Regions from separate parts of the Rummeliibacillus sp. NPDC094406 genome, predicted to be linked through region 2. Evidence: riboswitches for the same ligand, from Rfam matches in the RefSeq annotation. Region 2 holds a riboswitch; the other holds the start of a gene.

Region 1 (3,508 bases), on a different contig from region 2:
CTTGCACTCCTGTTAGTGCAGTTCCTCCAAACTTATCGGGCCTTTGATCTTTATGAAAATAACTAGTTAAAGGTTGAAGACGCCTGAATGAAGTTTTTACCGCTTCATTGTAATAAGCAATTGTTTCCTCCTCCAAAGTTGGATTGTTAGTGCAGCCCCTTATAATCGAAGTAGGAAAAGCACCTTCCCACCCTCGCCAGCCAAAGTTAATAAATCCATCTTGGTCAGGTTCGGTGTTTCTTAAAGAAGCTTGAATAAGCTGAGTAACCGGTATTGGTTTATAATGAACAAATGAAAAAATTGACTCTACCAAATCCTGTCCAACATTCCCCACATATTTAATATACTGATTATAAAACTTTTGAAATGAAATGCCTGGTATATTGCGTACCCCTTTGGCAAGTACCGTAAGTGTTTCCTGAATAGATGCGGGAAGTTCATTAAAGCGTGTGACTACGGGTGGATTATAGATAAATGTATTTTTAACTACATCAATTTCAATGATTTTACCGGCGATTTCCATATCATCCTGGCTTAAGTTAAATGGATCATAGCCCGATCCACCATCTCCGGTTGTTAAAACAAGTTTTCCTGTTTCAGGTGAAAAGTTTAAGCTATTGACACCATTATGATTAAAAAATGGTCTTCTTATGTTAAGTAATGTCCGTCGTTTTTGAGGTTGACTTTTTCGTTGTACAACCCATTCTTCAACTGTATCAATATGATCATATTGAGTTTCTCTATTTATCCATTTTAAGTTTAAAGTTGTGGGATCACACGGGTTATGTTTAAAAGGTTTAGGAAGAGCACCCGGACCTTGTGTTCCAGATACTGAATAATGAAGATAAAACAGACCGTTATAATAAAACAGGGGATGAAACGCTAGTCCTAGCAATCCCCGTTCATCATATCCTCTACCCGAAACACCCTGTTCAGAGGTACCTAGTTTTAAGATTTGCGGGCGAATATCTAAAAAAGTATTTATAACTCCATTTCCTATGTAAAAGATTTCTCCTACCTGAGTAGCAATAAATAGTCTTTCAATTGAGTCACCCGGAAGTATTGCTGTTTTCAAAACAGTGGGTAAATTTATCTTACTTACAATAGGCTGTAAACTAACCTTAACTTTTCTCAACTAACTTTACACTCCTTCTAACTGTTTTCTTTTTCAAGAATATGATTAGAACTGTTCTATTAGTACCTAATTAGGGTCTAGGAATCTGACAAGGTATTCTAATTTTGTAAATCAAGCAATAGGAACCTAAAGGGAATTGAGTTCAAGAGAAGCACGATTAATGTGGATAAGATTGTCAACATAACATGGGGTGGTTAAGATAAATCTAATGATACAATCATTCCTTTTGTCATTCTCATTTGCTTTTCCTGCAATTAGGGAAGGAGTAGAAACTTCCTCGGAGTATAATCATCTAGTGGTACTTTATTATCCACTTCCTTCTAATTATTATCAGAAAATCCCTTGAATTAATCCGATATTCTTTCGAAAAAAGTACTAGTGTAGAAAAATGTTAATAAGTAAATTATACTGTTATATTGGTAGATGAATGTGATATTTCGATCATTTTTCTTAAAAAAGGCAAACTTATTGAAAGGTAAGGAGCAAAGCTACGAGTCTAAAATCCTCTTGGATAATGATAGTCGGATTGCCAAGATAAGAAGTGGTTATTTGGCTACCCCCAATTTTTTGTTGGGGTAGTTTTTTCGTTTAGAAGAAGTGCTGTAATGAAAGGCAGCTTACATTGTCAGGTCATGGATATAGAGACAGTATCTAAAAAATAGTTATAGAAAAGGAGATTAAAGATGTTAGTTGTTGATAAGCCAAAATATAAAATGGCAATTTATGAAGCAAAGAAAGAAGTGCACGTTCAGGTAATAGGGTTTATTAAAGCAGATCTTGTAGAGGAATATTTAAAGGATTTACAAGAAACCGTAGCAAAAGTACCAAAAAATACTTATACGTTTGTAGTTGATGCAACATACCAATCACCCCTTCCTTCAAAGGTTTCAGCAGGGCTAGGGGAAACTATCTTGTTTTATGTTTCACTTGGCTTTAAAGATATTGTGCTCGTAAATCCTAAATCTAAAATTTCTAAAGTACAAGTTCGAAATGCTCTAGAAATAATTGATTTCCCAGGAACAGTAGTTGATCATGTTTCTGAAACAACTTTACGCTAGTTTTTAACTAATCGAATCTATTTTGGAGAGGAACATCACGATGCATACAACAGAAGATTTATATACATATGAAATCCTTACAAAGGACCAACCAGATTTAATTGAAAAGGCAGCAGCATGTATAGCAAGAACATTTATTGGAGTAGATGTTGCTGGTAAATGGGTGCAAGAACCGATAATCGGGTACGCATTAAAATTACCTTACGAAGATTTCTATCAATTTACAAAGGAATATATCGAGACAAATGCTGACCAAGGCTACTGTGTTGTTGCGCTAGATAAAGAACAAAATGTTGTAGGCGCACTAGTCGGGGATACAAATGCCCTTGAAATTATCGAAGGCGATATTTTTGGTGGCACGTTTGCTGACATGAATATAGTAATGCGGGTATTAGAGGATATCGATATACGTTTCCTAGAAGATTATAAAAAACGTTATGGAAAAGATATGGAAGATGGAGAAGTATTACATGTATTTTTATTAGGTGTAATTGCTGAGTATAATCGTCATGACATTGTACAAAGGTTAGGCGATATATTAACTAAAAAAGCAACAGAAGAAGGCTTAAGACTTATGTTAGCTGAAGCGACAAATCCGAAGTCAATGCGGTTGCTGGAGAAGTATCATGGTTTGACAAAATATGTAGACGTAGAAGGAAACTTTATTGTTCATAAATATGAAAACAATGAGAAGCTATGCAATATTCCATCGACTGTAGCAGATGGAATTTACATCATTGTAAAACAGCTATAAAATTTCATCATTAATACGTTAGTAGAATAGGAGATTTTTTTTTTCATGGAAGCTATCATGCTAGGAATTATTGTCGTTTTATTATGTACATCTTTGTATTTTGCTTACCAATATTTTACGCTTAAACGTCATTCTCATATAAATAATGACGTTACAAAAGAAGTGAAGGAACCATCAGCAGGTCAAGTAAGAGAGCAATTTCAGTTATTTGCAGAAAATGTGAATGAAAAAGGTGAAAAACTTACTGAACATGGGGAATACGCAGCTGAGAAGGCTGATATTGTAAGGGCCGCAATAGATGAGGTTGGTAAAGGATTAAAAAAGCAATTAATAGCTACTGAAGAGAGTTCTACTTCTATCCAAGACATGACAGAGGCTATTGAAGAACTATCTATAAGATCAAACCAAATTTCAGAACAATCGAATACTACGTTAGAATTGACGCAAGAAGGTAACGAAAAGCTAAAAGATTCGATGGTGGAAATGGAGCAATTTAATCAAACGATTAATACAACATTTGGTGCAATCAATATACTTGGAGAAAAATCGCACGAAATTGGT
Region 2 (3,508 bases):
TTACATCATATTCCCTTTTAGATAGGCTTTTATAAAAAATAAAAGCCGATGCTCGGATAGCATTAGGGTAGTAAAACTTTTAAAAAAGTACTAAAAGATAAAGTAGTGAAAACATTAAAGGGGAACTATTAAATGAAAATCAAAACTTTTATATATTTTCGAGAAGAAGATAAGTTTATAAATATTAAGAAAAAAGAAGAAATAAAAGAAATTATTGCTATAAAAAAAGATGTTTTTGAAGATGGGCTATTCAATTTAGATGGTGTTATTGTATTTGAAAACGGTGTTCATGGAAAAATTGAAGATTTTGAAGCATATGATGATATTGATTCTTTATGGTATTTTTATAAAAATGCATTAGAAAATTTCTTAGAAAATGGAGAAGGTGAAATTTATTTCCCTAATACACCTATCGAAATTAAGTTTGAAAAGAAAAATAAAAGTAATTTACTCTTATCAGTAGATGAACAGCTATTAGTTAGCGATACTAAAGAATTTATTGAATCATTTTATGAAAAAGGAAATGAGTTTGCGGATTTTCTAGATTATATTTCAGATTACACTTATAAAAGTGATTTTAGAAAAGATTTAGAAAAGCTAAAAAAATATAGATAGTATTGTAAGAAGAGAACGCTCATTAATTTGAGTGTTTTTTTCTTCTAAAATTCTGGGGAAATTAAAGAGCCTAACCCAGTATATAAGTTGACTATAGAAAGCACTACTTCAGATCATATCTTTTAAACTTGAGCTTAAAGAGTAGCTTATCTCACAATTTGATAAAAAAATGGCAACCCTGTAGCTCCCCATCTCATTTCATAAATATGTAATCTCCTTATGATACAAAATATTGGAAATAATAAAAAGCCCTATTTTTATTTAAATATTCTCTTACTACTTTTTACATATTTTCACCTTAAGCATTACCCTATATGTATTCTCATTTCATTAACAACCTGTGAAAGACACTTATACAGCCATCGCTCAGTAGGTCCTTGTGCTAGTCCTTTTACATTAAATTTATTATAAGATTCATTTTTATGGGGCGATTCTAAAATAACTAAAATAGAGCTATTTTTTTCACACTTTTCATAGATATATCTTCATAATTGTAGTTAGGTGAAAATACACACGAATTCTCTTCCAATGTAATTTTATTTACTTAAATAATTAATGTGTATCTATAGACATTCGATACTTTATGCTTATCACTAAAATATTTTTTATCAACCACTATTTCTTGATTATTATATTTAATCCTTTCTAAAAATACCTTTGACTCCTTCATCTGGACTTCAAGGCAAGCAAAAATATCATTAGTTATTTTTATAGGATATTTGTTATTGATAAATTCAATTGTAAATAAATAGTAAATACTCCGTATATTTTTACCCACCCTCCCTATCCCCGTCTATTATTAATTGTCTAAACCAAAAGATCTAACTTCTTTTTTCAGTTTCATCTAAGTTAAATAGGTCCATAACAAATTCATTTATTTGATCTTTTAATGGAAAATATAGTATAAATTGTTCTTTGGTAATTATTTTCACTATGCTATTCTTTATTGTATAAAAATTGAATAGGCAAACCTAAAGAAATTTAGGGACGCAAAGCTATAGGGACTAAGGTTTATAACTATGTCAGCCAGTTGCCAAAGAGTACATAATACTTTTTGTTTAATAAGGTCGTAAAAAATATTGCATTTATCTGCAATCCACCGAAAAATGATTTTTTAATATAATTTCTAAAAGACGAATTTTTCATCTTTTAGCGTTTTTCAGTGCTCTCATTTTTTATGTGGGATTTTTTTATGATTTCCTTATTTGAAATTAAGCTACTCTTCTTTGAGTAGCTTTTTTATGTGCTCCTTAGGAAAAAAATTCATTAGGAGGAATTATGTATGAAAGTAGTAAAAATTGTAACAGTGTCTGCCTTGGCATTGAATTTAGTCGGCGGTCCATTGAATGTTTTAGCAAGTGAAAATCCGAATGGAAGCATTGTCAAAACTTCAGCTGAAGCTAGTACTAATCCTACGATCGCTTCGGTGAAAATATTTGATTTGTATGAAAAAGAGATTTTAAAAGCATACGATGACGTATTTAAAATGGCGAACACGAACATTAAATCAATCACTAACAACGGTGGAAAATATGCTGATTCTACTATTGATAAAGCGATTGATGGCGACATGAATACATATTGGGAAACTGGAAAACCGAATAGTGCATCATTTACAAATGAAGTCGTGATCCAGTTCGATGAAGCGTCTACGTTAAATAGAATTGTCTACGCTGCCCGTCAATCTTCTGCGAAAGGTAAAGGTTTTGCCCAGCAGTTTAAAATTTATAGCTCCACTACAGATACAGGCAATGATTTTACACTCGTTTCATCTGGTGAATATACAGGTTCTACTGGAGATATCGTGGAAATTCAGTTCAAGCCTACAGAATTTAAACGAGTAAAATTTGTTTTCACTAAAGCAAATCAAGACTGGGCAAGTGCATCAGAGTTAGCCTTTTATAAAGAAGATACGTTAAACGATAAAATGGCGAAGTTATTTACTGACGGTACAATGAACAAAGTTTCACCTGAATTCAATAGTATCGAGCAAATTAACGCACTAGAAGCAGAAGTAAAAACTCATCCACTATATCCTACTTATAAAGAGAATATAGAGTTAGCTAAAAAAGTGATTAATGGTGAAGTCGTTACAGAAGGAAGAATAATAGTAGCCGAGCAACATGGGGATATGGTAAAGCATGCGAATGAAAAATTAAAGTTCGGCTTCGGCAACAATTTGCAACCAACTGGACTTGCTGCTCAGCCGGGCGATCAAATTATCGTTTACGTTGATGCATCGACAACTGGGCCATTACCACGCTTAGCTTTTGCACAACAAGAAGGTGCTTGGAATAGTTGGAGACAAAGTGTAAGCTTAAAAGTCGGTAAAAACGTCATCACTGTTCCTGCAATCACTAAAACTTCTTATAATAAAAAGGAAGTCACACCGGGTGGAACAATTTATATTGAAAATCCATATACAGCTGAACAGCAAGGTAAAGCACCTACATTAAGATTTGAAGGTGTTGATCGCATTCCTTTTGCAACGAAGTCTATAAATGTCGATGAGTTCAAACAATTTTTAATCGACTATAAGAAAAAAATTGATGAAGATATAGCAAAACATCCTAATGTTGAAGATCGCGAAGTGCTAGATATCGTAGAAATCGTTAGTGACCATTTATTCTGGACAGGTACTGCAACAGGTGCTTACAAAACGTATATAGAAAATGGCTACAGCCCACTACAAACAATTGAATCGTATAATCGTCTAATGGACGAATTATTTAAGTATTACGGTTTAGATGGACGAAATGAAAAAAATGACCCTAAATTAATTAGAGAAAACGTACGACTTGCACAGCCTTATGCGTATATGTATGCGGCTGGCGATCATATCGGTACACTGGATGATGTCGTATCCAATATCTTAGTTCCATTTGAAGAAAAA

Evidence for each region. A riboswitch is a leader RNA that binds a small molecule or an ion and turns the genes downstream of it on or off. The one in region 2 is predicted to bind cyclic di-GMP.
Region 1: another riboswitch for cyclic di-GMP. It lies ahead of ACIQ4I_RS20020 (hypothetical protein); the one in region 2 lies ahead of ACIQ4I_RS13495 (NPCBM/NEW2 domain-containing protein).

What each region holds. Positions count from the first base shown of each region.
Region 1 covers NZ_JBIWGZ010000011.1:56,362-59,869, reverse strand. The annotation lists gene ACIQ4I_RS20025 (PQQ-dependent sugar dehydrogenase) at 1-1,135, opposite strand, end outside; cyclic di-GMP riboswitch class I at 1,584-1,669, shown strand; gene ACIQ4I_RS20020 (hypothetical protein) at 1,819-2,193, shown strand; gene ACIQ4I_RS20015 (hypothetical protein) at 2,234-2,947, shown strand; gene ACIQ4I_RS20010 (methyl-accepting chemotaxis protein) at 2,993-3,508, shown strand, end outside.
Region 2 covers NZ_JBIWGZ010000004.1:402,253-405,760, reverse strand. The annotation lists gene ACIQ4I_RS13500 (hypothetical protein) at 133-615, shown strand; cyclic di-GMP riboswitch class I at 1,570-1,653, shown strand; gene ACIQ4I_RS13495 (NPCBM/NEW2 domain-containing protein) at 1,898-3,508, shown strand, end outside.